Regions from separate parts of the Gottfriedia sp. OAE603 genome, predicted to be linked through region 1. Evidence: riboswitches for the same ligand, from Rfam matches in the RefSeq annotation. Region 1 holds a riboswitch; each other region holds the start of a gene.
The links. A riboswitch is a leader RNA that binds a small molecule or an ion and turns the genes downstream of it on or off. The one in region 1 is predicted to bind S-adenosylmethionine.
Positions count from the first base shown of each region.

Region 2: linked by a shared signal. The riboswitch ahead of ABID96_RS02800 (methionine ABC transporter ATP-binding protein) and the one ahead of mtnW (2,3-diketo-5-methylthiopentyl-1-phosphate enolase) in region 1 are both predicted to bind S-adenosylmethionine.
Region 3: linked by a shared signal. The riboswitch ahead of ABID96_RS09325 (bifunctional homocysteine S-methyltransferase/methylenetetrahydrofolate reductase) and the one ahead of mtnW (2,3-diketo-5-methylthiopentyl-1-phosphate enolase) in region 1 are both predicted to bind S-adenosylmethionine.

Region 1 is NZ_JBEUNN010000001.1:1,661,162-1,666,823, forward strand. Features, by position in the region: gene yjeM (glutamate/gamma-aminobutyrate family transporter YjeM) at 1-263, opposite strand, end outside; partial or broken gene ABID96_RS08190 (cupin domain-containing protein) at 481-1,012, opposite strand; gene ABID96_RS08195 (methylthioribulose 1-phosphate dehydratase) at 1,033-1,659, opposite strand; gene ABID96_RS08200 (2-hydroxy-3-keto-5-methylthiopentenyl-1-phosphate phosphatase) at 1,656-2,309, opposite strand; gene mtnW (2,3-diketo-5-methylthiopentyl-1-phosphate enolase) at 2,314-3,534, opposite strand; SAM riboswitch class I at 3,603-3,708, opposite strand; gene ABID96_RS08210 (aminotransferase class I/II-fold pyridoxal phosphate-dependent enzyme) at 3,774-4,955, opposite strand; gene ABID96_RS08215 (carbon-nitrogen family hydrolase) at 5,094-5,662, shown strand, end outside.
Region 2 is NZ_JBEUNN010000001.1:573,874-579,535, forward strand. Features, by position in the region: gene ABID96_RS02770 (acyl-CoA dehydrogenase family protein) at 1-59, shown strand, start outside; gene ABID96_RS02775 (arsenate reductase family protein) at 446-802, shown strand; gene gcvH (glycine cleavage system protein GcvH) at 843-1,226, shown strand; partial or broken gene ABID96_RS02785 (toprim domain-containing protein) at 1,440-1,791, shown strand; gene ABID96_RS02790 (thioredoxin family protein) at 1,805-2,128, shown strand; gene ABID96_RS02795 (hypothetical protein) at 2,603-2,965, shown strand; SAM riboswitch class I at 3,029-3,139, shown strand; gene ABID96_RS02800 (methionine ABC transporter ATP-binding protein) at 3,276-4,289, shown strand; gene ABID96_RS02805 (methionine ABC transporter permease) at 4,291-4,959, shown strand; gene ABID96_RS02810 (MetQ/NlpA family ABC transporter substrate-binding protein) at 4,984-5,662, shown strand, end outside.
Region 3 is NZ_JBEUNN010000001.1:1,871,568-1,877,229, reverse strand. Features, by position in the region: gene metH (methionine synthase) at 1-387, opposite strand, end outside; gene ABID96_RS09325 (bifunctional homocysteine S-methyltransferase/methylenetetrahydrofolate reductase) at 384-2,210, opposite strand; SAM riboswitch class I at 2,288-2,391, opposite strand; gene shc (squalene--hopene cyclase) at 2,555-4,426, opposite strand; gene ABID96_RS09315 (hypothetical protein) at 4,453-4,734, opposite strand; gene hutG (formimidoylglutamase) at 4,875-5,662, opposite strand, start outside.

The DNA.
Region 1 (5,662 bases):
CACATAAATGTCCCGATAAATGCAAATCTTGGACCGACTGAATCTGACATCCACGTATAAATCCCGCCTTCAGATTTTTTATATGCAGCACCAAATTCTGCCATCATAAAAGCGAAGGGGATAAAGAATGTAATTGCAGAAATTAAATACCATGGAATTGCGCTATATCCCATCAAATAAAATGCGGTTGGAATATTGGCAAATCCATAAACAGAAGTAAACACCATTAAAATTAAACCAAGTAACGAAAGTTTTTTACTCAGGGAGAATCACCTCAAAAGTACAAATTGTCCTGAAAGATATAGGAGTAAGCTTATTTTCTTCAAAAAAATTGAAAAAATACAAAGAGGGCATGTGAATAGAGAAAAGAAAGTGCTTATTAAAAGAGTTCGAAAAGAAGTGGAAAAATAAAAAAGGGAATAAGTTCAAGATCATTTCGACCTTAAACCTTTTCCCGAATTTTAACGTACAATTTTTTTATTAGCCTTGTGTTACTTGCTCTTCATAAATTGGTACCCATCCTTCAGTAGTAACAAACAGTCTAACTGCTACAACTTTGCGATCTTCAGCTAGCGTGAAGTAATGGCGTACATTTGGTGGTACTGAAATTAAGTCACCAGGGTTTAGGTTAACATGGAAGAACCCTTCGTTACCTTCAATGATAAAAGTACCATGACCACTTACAATAAAGCGCACTTCATCGTCAGTATGGTGATGCTCACGATTGAAATTCTTTAACAACTCATCCAAGTTTGGAGTTGCATCTGAAAGTGAAATGATATCACTTGCTAAATAGCCGCGACGAGTTGAAATACGATCAATTTCAGTTTTAAAAGTTGCAAGAATTGAAGATTTTTTCTTCATCAGAAAGAATGAATTTTTCTCTTAAAGATGGATCTAATTGTTCAATATTCCAGTTTTCATAAATAACACCTTGTTCTTCTAAATAAGACGTAACCTCAACATCATTTGTAATGTGAAAATCCTTTTTCTCTACCCAAATATTTGCCATTTTTTATTCCTCCATTAGATTCAATTTTTTATCAAAAGATTATTTAAACTTCCTTGTAATGCATATTGAAATAAAAATTCATAAGCCTCTAAGTGTTTTTTTGCTTCAAAAGCTGAAGTACCCCAAACTGTAATTCCATGATTATGGATGAGAACAGCTCCATGATCATTTTTAATATGAGGTAGAAATTCCTCTGCTAAAGTAGGGATATGAGCATGGTTTTTGATAATCGGAATCGTTATTTCCTCATCTTCCTCCCATAAACCTAAAGCCTTGATAATTTCAATTCCTGAAAATGATAATTCTTTTTGCGCAGGAAAATCCTTTGTGATCAGATTGTTTGCGATTGTATGAACATGTAAAACACAAGTCGCATTAGTGTGCAAATAGATTAATCGATGCAAAATGCTTTCTGCAGATGGTTTTTTCGTTTCATCCCAAATGGATTGATCAAATTCGTTTAAAAGTAAAAAGTCATCATACATATGTTTTGTTTTATCTTTTCCGCTTGTCGTGACTAAGAAATTTAAAGGTGCATCATTTACCTTGATTGATAAATTACCACTCGTACCTAAAAACCAGTCTCTTTTTGCAAGAGTTTGTTTTATATCACGAATTTCATCGTAACGTTTGAAAAATTCCTTCAAACTAAAACCTCCTTGTGTAACGCCGTTTGAATATCATGAAAATTTGTAAAGGGAATATAAGGTAGACTTAATTCCTCACATTTTTCTATTAAGAAGTCTCTTGCAAAAATTAAGTTCGCCTCTTTAGCAATTTGTAAATCGGTAATGGAATCACCAATTACAATAATGAAATCATCTGAACTACTAAACTTTCTCATAACTGAGGGCTTACACATACCACAATCATTTGAACAATGCGTATCACAAGAATGATCCCAATGGATGATCACGTTTTCGCCCGAAAAATCAGTTCGATTACATAACACATCCGAAGAGGGGAGGTAGTCAGCTAAAATGGGATGAACAAAAAAGTCTAAACCCCCACTTACAACCTTTAAATCATAATCGCTTTGTTTCACAAATTGAATGAAATCTTGAAAACCCTCTCTAATCTTCGTACTTTCTGTAACAAACTTAGTCATTTCTTCTTTTTTTGATGAAGGGATTGTAGAAAACATTTTTTCTACGCCTTCACGAATCGATATTTTTCCGCTTAAAACATCTGATGTTAAGACTTTTGCTGATGGTGAAGCGAATTGCTTAATTAAAGTTACGATGTTATCGCCTTCAGTGATTGTTCCATCAAAGTCACAAAATATTTTTATTGCCATTCTTTTACCCCCATAGTTGCAAAGCCTTTTGAAGTGAAGTGTCTGGAAGTGCATATTCATTTAATTTAATTCCAGAAAGTGTTGCGGTAATAGCTTCTCTAAATGCATTCCCTCCGCCAATCGGACCATCTGGATGCCCATGAATTCCACCGCCTGCATTTATAACTTGGTCAATTCCGAAATCTTGAATTAAACTTGGAACTAAACCTGGATGAATACCAGCGGATGGAACCGGGAATGTTTCTTTTAACCCATTTTGTACCGTAAGATTTTCTGCAATTTTTAATACAGTTTCTTTTTGTAAAGCAACAGACCCGTAAGGAGAAGGGAATAAGCTAAAGTCTGCTCCAGCAACACGTAATAATTTCCCTAATAATAAACCTGCATCAATCCCGTAAATAGGGGAAGCACTAAACGCTCCCGATACAGCAGGATGTGCCATGATCGGTATTTGAATTGATGGATCCTCGGCTAAACTTTGAAGAACATCAATTCCATATGAGAAAACATTTAATAAGAATACATCAGCACCAGCTTCTGCAGCTTGTTTTGCTTTTTCTTTTAATTCGTATGTACGACCAGTTAAATTAACCGCATATAAGGTTTTATGACCAGTTTTTTCATACACTTGCTGTAAGACTTTTTTACCTTGCGTAACTCGTTCTGTTAATGAAGTCACTGTATCAAATAAAATTTCATCGTCTTTAATTAGATCTACTCCACCTAATGCTTGTTTTTTTAATTCCTCTGAAATGTATTGTATATCTCTACCGATCACTGATTTGAAAATACTCATCAATAACGGACGATCATACACATCAATTTTTTCTCTGATCCCACTGATCCCAAATTTTGGTCCTGGGAATTGCTTTAAAATATCATCAGTAAAATTCAAGTCTACTAATTTAATTTCTCCATCAAGTGATAATTTTCCAAAAACAGTAGTTAAGATTGCTGGAATATCCAATGAAAAATTTAAACTAGGATAATAGATTTCTATAAAGCCTTTTGTTGGTCTATGACCAAAGTATTCGGTAATATTGTCTTCACATTCGACTTCACGAATTGAAAGTACCTTACCTTTATGTTTTTGTAATTGAATTTGATCATTTTGAGGCAAAGATGTCCAAGAACCAACTGTCAATCCAAGTGCTATGGACTCTGCTTTTTTTTCTAAATGATGATTTTTGTCATAAACCTGGTACGTTGCAATTACACCACTCATTTCATGACCTCCTCGGGTAATTAGTGAATAAAAAACAAAAAACCTCTCACAAGGAGAGGTATACCTACACCTTATCTGTCAGCAAAATGCTGCGAGAATTAGCACCGTGCTATGCAATATAGCCGGTTGCCGGGTTTCATCGGGCTCGGTCCCTCCACCTACTCTGAATAAAGTAAATATTTAATTTTGAATTTTTAACATAATCGCATTATTTCACGAACAATTGGAATTGTCAAACATTAATTGTTTAAAAATATCTCAAGATTTTTTAAACGTGAAATGGCTTCTTCTAATCTACTAGTGTCAGTCAACAGACCAACTCTAACGTAGCCTTCTCCAAATTCACCGAAACCATTACCAGGCGCAACAGCAATATGAGCCTTTTCTAGTAATAGATCTGCAAATTCGGATGATGTAAATCCATTTGGTACTTTAAGCCAAGCGAAAAATGAACCAGCAGGGGCAGTTACATTCCATCCGATTTCTCGGCAACCATTGATGAAAATATTTCTTCTTTCTTCGTAAAGCGATAATAATTCTTTCACACTATCCTGTGATTCAGTTAATGCAGCAGCGGCTGCTTCTTGAATTGCAGGAAATAAACTAACATAAAGATGGTCTTGCAATAAATTAATCGCTGAAACCACTTCTTTATTTCCAACGGCAAAACCAACTCGCCAACCTGCCATATTATAAGTTTTAGAAAGTGTGTAAATTTCAATACCACACTCCTTTGAATCAGGAGTTTGTAAAAAACTGATTGGCTTTTTACCATCAAATCCAAAGGCTCCATAAGCGAAATCATGGCAAACTGTTATTTGATTATTTTTTGCTAATTGAACCGTTTCTTCAAAAAATTCTGATGTAGCAACTGCACCAGTAGGATTATTAGGATAATTTATAAATAATATTTTACTAGCTTCTAAAACTTCTTGAGGAATCTTTTGATAGTCTGGTAAGAAATGATTTTCCTCAATCAACGGTAAAGTATATGGTACTGTTTTTGAAAGGGCAATTCCTGATAAATAGTCAGGATATCCTGGATCTGGAACTAAAATTGTATCGCCTTCATCACATAAACATAATGGCAATTCAACTAAACCTGCTTTTCCACCAAATAAAATGGCAACTTCTTCCTCAGGATCTAGATCAACATCATACTCGCGTTTATAAAAATCAACGATTGCTTGTTTTAAACTGCTAATTCCTCGAAATGGAGAGTATTTATGAGTAATAGGATTTTCTACTGAATTTTGTAGAGCTTTTATAATATGATTTGGCGTTGGTTGGTCTGGATTTCCTTGACCAAGATTAATAACATCATGACCATTTTTAATAGACTCATTTACCTTCATAACGAGAGAGGCAAAGAATTGCTTTGGTAGATTTTCTAATAATTTACTAGGTTTCAAGTTCATCACTCCAAAAAAATATAGTTCATTGATTTGTATGACTACAAGACTTACATTTCAAACAATGAATATTGCAATAACTTTCACCATCATATATGCTCATTTTAAAAATGTCTATAAAATTTAGAATAGGGTGAATATAAATTGATTAAGATTGCATGTATACAATCAGACGTTGTTTTAGGGGATTCTATTACTAATTTCATGAAGATGAAAGGCAAAATCATTGAGGCAATTAATCAACATGCAACAGTAATTGTGTTGCCTGAACTGTGGACGACCGGATATTGTTTAGAAGAAATTACGAAGCATACAGGTCAACAGGAATCTATTATTTCTGAACTTCAAACGATTGCTCGAAATAATCAAGTGACAATCATAAGTGGTTCATTTCCAATTGAGCGTGAACATGGCGTGACAAATACATTAATCGTGATAAACAATCAAGGTGATGTGGTGAAAGAATATGACAAAGTCCATTTGTTCCAGTTGATGAACGAGCACCACTATTTACAGTCTGGAACTGACAATGGTTTATTTACCATCGATGGCTTAGAGGTAGCTGGATTTGTTTGTTATGATTTACGTTTTCCGGAATGGATTCAAACTCATGCTGTAAATGGTGCAAAGGTTTTGTTTTTTGTTGCTGAATGGCCTATTCAAAGAATGGAGCATTGGGAAACTTTATTAAAAGCTCGTGCAATAGAAAACCAATG
Region 2 (5,662 bases), 1.1 Mb from region 1:
TTGCTAAAAAGCGTGAAATCGCAGCTGGTGTATTAGCTGCTGAGCGTTATACAGTATAAGATTTTAGAAAAACTGCCTTTCTTAAGAGATTGGCAGTTTTTCTATGAAAGGAATTACTACTTTCTGCCCTAATAAATATTTAATGATATGGTAAAAATAGGATAATCTAACTTCAGATATGACATACTAATATAGGTTATTCTAAAAAATAAATCAGATTAAATCATTTCTGATAGTATAATTTGGTCTTGAAAATACGAATGATGGTTAGGATATGAAAAAAATATCGTAATAAATTGAAAAATAACCGAACGTTTAACTAGTTAATATTGTCTAATGTTGTTATAATATTTATAAATGACAATTTATAACAGAATTTTCTAACCGAACTATTTTAACTCACTTATTTACTGTGATAAAATAGAAAATGGGAGGAGTTGCTAATATGAGTATCATTTTTTATACATATCCAAAGTGTGGAACTTGTCGAAAAGCTGCTTCTTGGCTTAAAGAACATAATGTAACTGTGGAAGCAGTTGATATTACATTAAATCCGCCTTCAAAGGAATTACTTGCTGATGTTTTAAAAGTAAGTGGAATTTCTATTAATAAATTATTTAATACAAGTGGTGTAAAATACCGAGAGCTTGGCTTGAAGGATGTTATTCCAACTAAAACTGAAGAAGAGCTTCTAGAACTTCTAAGTTCTGATGGCAAACTGATCAAAAGACCGCTTCTATTCAATGGAGATCAAGCGACAGTTGGTTTTAACGAAGAAGTATTTGAAAAAGTTTGGTTATAAAATAACATAAATTATGGTAATTAATCGAGGAGGATTCACAATGTCAATTCCAAAAGAATTACGTTATTCAGAAGAACATGAGTGGGTAAGAGTTGAAGGTAATAAGTACTATATCGGTATTACTCATTTTGCACAATCAGAGCTTGGAGATATCGTATTTGTTGAGTTACCAGAAGTAGGCGATGATATTACAGTAAACGAGCCGTTTGGTAGCGTTGAGTCTGTTAAAACAGTTTCTGAACTTTATGCTCCTATTAGTGGAAAAGTTGTTGAAGTAAACTCAAGCCTAGATGATAATCCAGAATTCGTAAACGAATCTCCATACGAAAAAGCATGGATGGTAGTTGTTGAAGCTTCTAACACTTCTGAATATGAAGAGTTAATGTCTGCTGAAAAATACGAAGAAATGATTAATCAAGATTAATTATCTATTAAGAGCGTCCAATTATGGGCGCTTTTCTTAATTTATGTGTATACTGTTAAATACAAAATACTATTTTTATGTTATTTTTTGTCTTGTTTTTGGGTTAGTTTATTTTCCTTTTATGAAAAAAAGGAAACAACAAACGAAAATAGAATATACTATATATATGAATTAAGCTTTAGAGTCCTTTACATTAGGTGATGCCCAGTGAATATTGAAGATCAAAGAAAAGTAATCATTGTCGAAGGTACTACTGATAAAAGAAAGATTCAGTCTATTATAAAAGAACCTGTAGATATCATTTGTACAAATGGAACTGTAGGGACAACTAAATTAGATGAACTAGCCGAAATGTTAGATTATAGAGAAATCTACGTGCTAGTTGATGCTGATGAGGCTGGAGAAACAACTGAGAAGATTATTAAAAAGAGAATTTCCTCAAGCGGAGCATTTGTATATCGACAGAAGTTATCGTGAAGTTGCAACAGCTCCAAGTCAACATTTAGCAAGTGTATTATTAGGAGCGGACATTTCCGTTTTTACAGACTATTTAAGAACAATTTAAGAGGATTAATGATATGTACCAGTGGACAAAGAATGAATTAATGCAACGTATAGAATCAAAAGAAACAACAATTTTATATATATATACCGCTATGTGTGGTACTTGCCAAGTAGCATCTAAAATGTTAGAAATCGTTAATGAAATACTCCCGAATTTACCATTATCTAAGCAAAATATTAATGATCTAACACAAGAAGCTCAGCACTGGAAAATTGAAAGTGTACCTTGTCTAATTATTTTCGACAAAGGAGAAATCAAACAAAAGATATACGCTTTCCAATCTGTTCCGTATTTACATGACTTATTAAAAAAATACAATCTGTATATTAAACGATGAATATTGAGAGACCGTGAAGTCCTCTTGATAATGAAAAATGACGACTAATTGACAAGTGATTAGTTGTCATTTTTTTATGTTTTTAAAAGGTTTTTTCTAATAGAATTTTGCTTTTTGGTTAAATAGAACTATATATACAAAAGTTGATTACAACGGAAGGTGCGAGACTCCTGTGGGAGATGCGGAAAGGCTGAGACCCCGGAGGTTAGCCGAGGAGGCTCAGCTTTCGCCCCACGGAAAGCGAGCAACCTGGAGTTGTAATCAACTAACACATTCTTAAGCCCGGAAATTTCAAAATTGTTTTATCAATGACTATATTTTATTACCCAACTTCTGACATATTTCTTGGGAAATAAGGTGAATGTTGTAGAATGACATGCGTTTATCCATGGTAATTGTCGAGCGAAAAGTAAAGAACATAACATCTATCTATGAGAAAATAGTTTTAAAGAATTCGGGAGAGGTGTAAACGATATGGAAATTAAGGAGTGGGTTGGACAAGCTAGAAATTTATTTATTAATAAAGAATATTTACAAATAATTTTACCGATTGAAGATCGAATTTTCGAACTAAATTGTCTTAATGAGAAGTCATATATCAAATTCAGTAAAAAAGCTCCATATATTGAAATATTAGATCGAGCTATTCCACAGTTAAGAATTAATTTAACGAAAGATGGTTGGAAATCGTTAAATTTAGGTAGGGAACGCTTAGGACTATTATTAAAGTTAAATGACGCTTCTTATGAGGGGAATTATCGATTATTATTACTCATTGAAACAATTTTTCAATATACGAGTGTGGAGAATGAGAAAAAACTTTTAGAAAATTGTTGACAACTTATGTCTAAGTTTGTAGAATGAAAACTACATTAAACAACCGAATATTTGATACGTTAACTCTTATCGAGAGAGGTGGAGGGACTGAGCCCTGTGAAACCCAGCAACCGTCAATGCTTGTCATTGAAATGGTGCTAATTCCTGCAAAGCAATTGCTTTGAGAGATGAGAGAAAGGATTACTTTTTATGTTAAACCTTTCTGCTCATGCGAGTAGAAAGGTTTTTTTGTTTTTTAAGACTAAAAAAGATATTTCTTACAAAAAATTGAAAAGAGTGTTGTTAGAATGTTTGAGAGGAGAAATCATGAATGATTCAAATAAATAATGTAAGTAAGATATATAGGAGTAAAAAGGGCACTGTAACCGCGGTAAAGGATGTTTCACTAACAATTGAAGCAGGCGAAATCTTTGGCATGATCGGATATAGCGGTGCTGGGAAAAGTACGTTATTACGAATGCTAAACGGACTTGAAATTCCAACAGATGGTGACGTAATCGTAAATGGAAAATCAATCACAAAGTGTTCATCAGCAGAGCTTCGAAAATCAAGACAGAAAATCGGGATGATATTCCAACACTTTAACTTATTATGGTCTAGAACAGTTTTAGACAATATACTTTTCCCGCTTGAAATTGCAAATGTTTCAAAAAAGGAACGTGTAGAGCGCGCAAAAGAATTAATCAAGCTTGTTGGCCTTGAAGGAAGAGAAAATGCATATCCTTCAGAACTAAGTGGTGGTCAAAAACAACGTGTTGGTATCGCAAGAGCATTAGCAAATAATCCAGATGTTTTATTATGTGATGAGGCTACTTCTGCATTAGATCCAGAAACAACTGACTCAATACTTTCACTACTAACAAGTATTAATAAACAACTTGGTATTACAATCGTTATGATTACACATGAAATGCATGTTATTCAGAAAGTTTGTCAGCGAGTAGCTGTAATGGAAAATGGAAAAGTCGTTGAAGAGGGTCATGTAGTAGATGTGTTCACTCATCCACAACAAGAAATTACGAAGAAATTCGTAAAGCAGGTTAGAGGAACAGATGAAGAGTTTAATCAACAAGTAATTATAGAAAGCAATGGGAATGATAAAACTTACAGGCTAACGTTTAAAAATGGACAAGCTAATCAACCCCATATATCTGAAGTAGTAAAGCACTTTGATATTGAAATCAATATTTTGCAAGGAAAAATTGTTCAAACCGCTGAAGGGTCATACGGAACACTAACTATTCAACTTGTAGGAGATTTAAATAACATCAAAGAAGCAATTTCTTACTTAGAATCAAAGCAAGTTGAAGTGGAGGTAGCGTAATATGACACAAATTTTTCCGAATGTTGATTGGGAAACAATGATCTTAGCAACACAAGAAACATTATTTATGACAGTAATAGCAGCATTAGCTACTTTTATTTTAGGGTTAATTATTGGTTTGCTATTATTTTTAACAAGTAAAGACCAGCTGTTAGAAAACAAATTGATCAACATGATTTTAGCTGGATTTGTAAATATATTCAGATCAATACCTTTTATTATTCTAATCATTTTATTAATTCCGTTTACAATGTTTATTCTGGGGTCAATGCTTGGTGCGAAAGCTGCATTACCTGCTCTAATTATCGGAGCTGCACCATTTTATGCAAGAATGGTTGAAATCGGATTACGTGAAATTGATAAGGGTGTAATCGAAGCAGCAAGAGCAATGGGAGCAAGCACTTTAACAATTATTTTAAAAGTTCTTATACCAGAAGCGTTACCTGCTATTATCTCAGGCTTAACAGTTACAACAATTGCGATAGTTGGTTATACAGCAATGGCTGGAGTTGTAGGTGGCGGTGGACTTGGTAACTTAGCATTTATGGAAGGTTACCAAAGATCAAATAATGAAGTAACTTTAGTGGCAACAGTCATCATCTTAATCATTGTATTTATACTTCAATTTATTGGAGATTTAATAACAACAAAAATAGATAAAAGAACTTAATTCAAATTAGGGAGGAAAAAGAACATGAATTTCAAAAAGATTACAGGTTTATTAGGAGCAGGCGTATTAGCTTTATCGTTAGCTGCATGTGGTAATGGAGAAAACGAAGCTGGTGGAAAAGGAAATAAAGAATTAGTAGTAGGTGCTTCAAATGTACCTCACGCAGTAATTTTAGAAGAAGCAAAACCTTTACTGAAAAAAGAAGGTATTGATTTAAAAATCGTAAAATTCCAAGATTATGTTTTACCGAATAAAGCTTTAGAATCAAAAGAATTAGATGCTAACTATTTCCAACATATTCCTTACTTAGAATCACAAATGAAAGAAAATGGATATAAATTTGAAAATGCTGGTGGAATTCATATTGAGCCAATCGGTGTTTACTCTAAAAAATATAAAAGCTTAGATGAACTACCAAAAGGTGGAACAATTATCATGAGTAGTTCGGTTGCGGATCACGGTCGTATGTTAAGCCTGTTACAACAAGAAGGTTTAATTAAAATTGCGGAAGGCGTAGACCCAACAACTGCTACAATTAAAGATATTGCTGAAAACCCTAAAAACTTAAAATTCAAAGCTGACGTTGAAGCTGGTTTACTTCCAAAAGTATATCAAAACAAAGAAGGCGATGCTGTTTTAATCAATACAAACTATGCGATTGATGCAGGCTTAAATCCGATGAAGGATGCAATTGCTTTAGAAG
Region 3 (5,662 bases), 210 kb from region 1:
GCCACCAGTGACACTAATTGCTTTTGTCGTTGGGCCCATTGCACCAGCTATAAACACATTTTTCCCAGAAGATTCTACTGCAGCTTTCGCAATCTTAGCAGCTTTTTCATTTAATTCGATATCTAAATGCTGTAAATTGTAATCAGATAAAACGATATTTGTAGCTCCAAATGTGTTTGTCTCAATAATATCTGAACCAGCTAGTATATATTCTTCATGGATTTCTTGAATGATATCTGGACGAGTGACAACTAAATATTCATTACACCCTTCTAGTTCTTCACCACCAAAATCTTCAGCTTGTAAATTTCGTTGTTGAATCATCGTTCCCATTGCTCCATCTAGGAGTAGAATACGTTCTTTTAATGCTGCCTCTAATGCTTTCATAATTGAATCTCCTCTTTTTTACGAGTTTTAGTGTATTGGATTAGTTCTTCAGTAATTTCATATTTTAAGAATGGAGTAATCAAATAGATTCCATTAAACTTATCAATTGCATAATCTACAAGTTCTTTTGCGATGTTTTTACCTTCTTCTATTGCTAATAAAGGATCATTGATATCAATTCGATTTCTAACTTCATCTGTCAAGGTAATTCCTGGTACTTCATAATGAATAAAGTCAGCATTCTTTTTACTAATTAGTGGCATGATGCCAATAAAAATTGGCTGATTGATATGTCTCGTAGATTCATACAAACGATCGATTGTTTCTAAATCATAGACAGGCTGGGTTAAAAAGTAATCTGCACCCGCTTCAACCTTCTTTTCTAGTCTTTTAATAGCAGCATCCATTTTCCTAACATTTGGATTAAATGCAGCGGCTACAGAAAATCTCGTACCGTTTCCTAAACTTTTTCCGGAATATAGTCTACCTTCATTCATTTCTTTGATCATGCGAATAAGTTCAAACGAGGCCACATCATATACCGATGTGGCACCAGGGAAGTCACCTACTCTTGCAGGGTCACCAGTAATGGCTAATACTTCATTTAAACCTAAAGTCGACAGTCCCATTAAATGTGATTGAAGACCAATCATATTTCGATCTCGGCAAGTTAAATGTGTAAGAACAGGAATATTTAATCGTTGTAACATTGACGCAATGGCTACATTTGAAATCCTTGGTGAAGCTAACGGGTTATCAGCTAATGTAATTGCATCTACTCCTGCGTTATTTAAAGCCTTTGCCCCTTCAAAAAATCGTCTAGTTTGTAAAGTTTTCGGTGGATCCAGCTCAGCAATAATAGTAGTTCTTTGTCTTGCTTTCTCTGCTAGCGTTACATTTTTTTGTTCTGGCTGCTTTGGTATTTTTATTGTAATCATTCGATTGTTGACTTCTTTTTTTGTGACAGGCTTTAAATTATCTATTTTATTGCGTAATGCGGCAATGTGTGCGGGTGTTGTACCACAACAACCGCCAATTAAACGAACGCCTTGTTCAATAAAAGGTTTTGCCATATCTTCAAAATATTCTGGATTTGATTTATATACATATTTACCTTCTTCATACAAAGGAAGACCTGAGTTTGGAAATGCCGATAAAAATCCCTTTTTCGGTAATGCAACCGTATTTAAAGATTCAATCATATGAAGTGGACCTAAATGACAATTGATTCCGACTACATCCGCTCCTAAATCTACTAATTTAGGGAGGATTTTTTCAATATATTGACCGCTTTGCATCACACCGATTTCTTGTAAAGTCACCTGTGCAATGATTGGAATGTCTGTGCGCTCTCTAAGTAAGGTAACAGCATCATATAATTCATGTTCATCATAAAAGGTCTCAAGCATGATTCCATCAACACCTTCTTCAAGTAAGGCAGATGCCTGCTCTAACAACATGATTTCTCTTTCTAACGGTGTTGCAAAGGTTGACCCAATGTATTTCATACCACCAATACCACCTAGTATGAGTGCTTTTCCTTTAGATGCTTCTCTTGCATTTCTGACGGCCATTTGATTGATTTGTTTAACTAATTTTTCCAATCCATGCTGTCTTAATTTCCCAGCATTAGCTCCGTATGAATTTGTTTGAATGACCTCCGCACCAGCATTAATATATTGTTCATGAATATGGATAATTCGATCTCGTTCAGTAATGTTTAGTTCTTCAAAGCAACTATGTAATCCCCCAGAATATAATAGAGTCCCCATAGCTCCATCACCTAATACAATTCCATTATTCAATTTTTCCAACAGTCCCACTTGATCACTTCCCTTACATACAAAAATAAAAACGCCATTCTTTCTAAAATGAAAGAATGACGTTATCTACAATCCACGCCTTATCTCTCATGTTAAAAACATGCTGGATTTAGCACTTTTTAGCTAAAGCTAAAGTTGCCGGGTTTCAAAGGGCCAGTCCCTCCACCACTCTCGATAAGGAATATTCAGTTATTTTTAATATGAATAGTTTACTATACTTAACCAATTAAAGAAACATATTTTATGAAAATTTGAAAAATAGACATATTTTATTATTTTTCGAATCACTTAGTTTACATAATAATATTATTTGATAAAAAACTGAAACTATATACATAATAAAATTATTTTTGAACATAATGCGCTAATGCGAGTAATGGATATATATGTTGATAACTATGATAATGAATATAAAAACCACCTGGTAAACCGAGACCTGTTGGATACATTACTTCTTTTTTTGTTTTATCTTTTTGAGCCAGTAAATATTGAATCCCTCTTTTTATCGCTTTATCTTCTTTATCTACAATCGTTAATAAGGCATCAATAGCCCATGCTGTTTGACTAGGAGTACTATACTTTAGCGGTACATATCTTTGCTTTACAGCCGAATAACCAGACTCTCCCCAACCTCCATCATCATTTTGCGCACTGATAAGCCATTTAGCAGCTTTTTGAATTGCTTCATGATTCTTCGGTATTCCGATTGATCGTAGTCCAGTGATAGCAGCCCATGTTCCATAAATATAACAAATTCCCCATCTACCATACCAGCTACCATTTTTTTCTTGGTGCTCAAATATCCACTCGCTCGCCTTTTTAACTTGTTCATCATTTCGATCAATTGTTGTATAGTTTCCAATAAATTCTAAAACACGACCTGTTAAATCTGCCGTCGATGGGTCAATGATGGCATCCTTGGCATTTTCTATTGGTAAATAAGTTAACCATTTATTTGTTACATTTTTTTCAAATGCGCCCCAACCACCATCATGATTTTGTAAGCCCAATAAAAACTGAATCCCTTTTTGCCATTTTTCAAGTTGGGTTGAGTCTGAGATAGCACTTCTTGTTAATGCCCTTAATGCTGCACTTGTATCATCATTATCTGGAATAAATGAATTTACTTCTGAAAATCCCCAACCTCCAGGACTGATTTTCTTTGCATGCTTCGACCAATCACCTTTTAAGATTTGCTGTTTTTTATTTAAATAATCAACGGATTTTTTAATTAAAGTATCTGTCGGGGAAACGCCTGCTTCTTGTAATGCATAGGAAAGTAACGCTGTATCCCAAACCTGTGAGGGAGAATTTTGAATATGAATACCATCTTCGGTTTCAAATGAAAGTGAGATTAAACCACTTAATGCTTGTTGAATTTCATTTGAGTTAGTTTCATATCCAAGAGCTAGTAATGCGTATATCATATAATATGTTGAACTAGCGTAGCTATAAAATGTACCGTTTGTTTCAATTCTTTCTAATATAAATTTTTCAGCTTTTTCATATCCTTTATCATGAAAATATAGTGGATATGAGGCAAGCTTCTTACCCTCTTCTACTAAAAAGTGAAAAAATGAATTTCTCTCATCGTCAAACCACTCGATCTCTTTAGTAGCATGTAAATGATCTAGATTAATTGGATGATTAGATTTAATAATAAATCGTTTATTAATACATAAAATCATTGGAATTAAATGAACTCGGGCATAACTACTTAGTTCAAATAAACTGAGAGGAAAATTGTCTGGGAGCAGAAAATAGCTCATCGGAAAATGAAAGAATGTTGGATATTGAATGAATCCATGTATCGCTAGAATCATTTTTGTCATAAAATGTACTTTTCCCAGCCCACCATTTGAGAGTATAAATTTTTCTGCTTTCTTCATATTAGGATGATCTTTTTCTAATGTGTTAGAGACTAATAATGCAGCATATGCTTGAACAGTCGCGGATAGATTCCCATTTTTTTCATCTTCATATAATTTCCATGAGCCATTTTCTTCTTGTAACTTGATCAAACGTTTTGCAATATTTTCACATAATTCTTTTTCTTTATCTAATAATGCTAAATCACTTAAAAGAATTAACATAAAGCAATCTGTCATAATCGACCCTTCAAAACAATATTCCCAAGACCCATCTGTATTCTGATCTTTTCTTAATAAATTTATGCGCTCATTTAAATTTTGAATAACTTCTTCCTCGAGGTTCAACAGTTTCACCTCAAATCTTTCAAGATTTAAGTATGATGGTATTTATCCATCCTACTTTTCTTTTCACTAGATTCACCTTCAATGTCAACCAATCTCTTATTCTTCACTTTAATTTCAGATACCAAGCTTAATATAAATACAAAAAGACTCAAAGGGAACACAATAATTTTATAGCCAAACAAGGTAAAAGCAGGAAGAATATCTAGAAAATAACCCAAGGAAAATAAAACGATAACTAGTAATATATTAACCCCTATTACAGTGAGTAAAGCTTTAAATGCCGAGTTTAAGCTAATTGAATACTTCAAAATGATCACACTCCATTACAAATCTATGTTAATCATAGAAAAATCATGAATGAAAAAACCATTTTCGTTAGGAATATGTGAACGTTTGTTAGACATAATAAAAAACTCGTAAACAATTTTTATTGTTTACGAGCTTTTATTTATCGATTCAATTTAACTTTTTCAACAAGAAAATTCAATATGACATGTGCAGCAATTCGGCTTGTCATATCACGGAAATCAATTGTAGGATCTAATTCTACAATATCCATCCCACAAACTTTTGGATGTGATGCTAGATAACATATTCCATCAATCAGCGTCTGACTATCCATTCCACCAGGGCCAATTGCTGGACAGCCTGGTGCAAAAGCCTGATCTAACACATCCATATCGAGACTAATATAAATAGCATCAACTTCCTGTGATAAACGATTTATACAATCAATCATAATTTTTTGAATACCCAAATCACGTACATCACGCATTGTATAAATTGTGACACCATGATTGATTCCAAACTCAGTATAAGGAGCACTATTTGAAAAATTACGCAAACCAATTTGAATTAAATGTTCACCATTTAATATACCTTCATCTATTAAACTGCGAAATGGTGTTCCGTTTGACCTGCCACCATCATTTATATTTCTTAAATCGTGATGCGCATCAAACTGAATGACCCCAATTTTCCCCCTAGCTTCTGTAAAAGCAGCGATGCTTGGAAAGCTAATCCCGTGATCCCCACCTAAAATAATCGGCATAGTATCTTTAAATTGGTTCAATAATTCAGCAATCGTCGATTTAATACGATTTCTAGATTCCTCAAAATCAGTGACATGCATCGTGATATCGCCAAAATCTGTAACACGTAACGTTTTCAAGTCAATTCCATCTTCAATATGATACGTACTATAGCTACTTAGCATTTTACGTATAGATGCGGGAG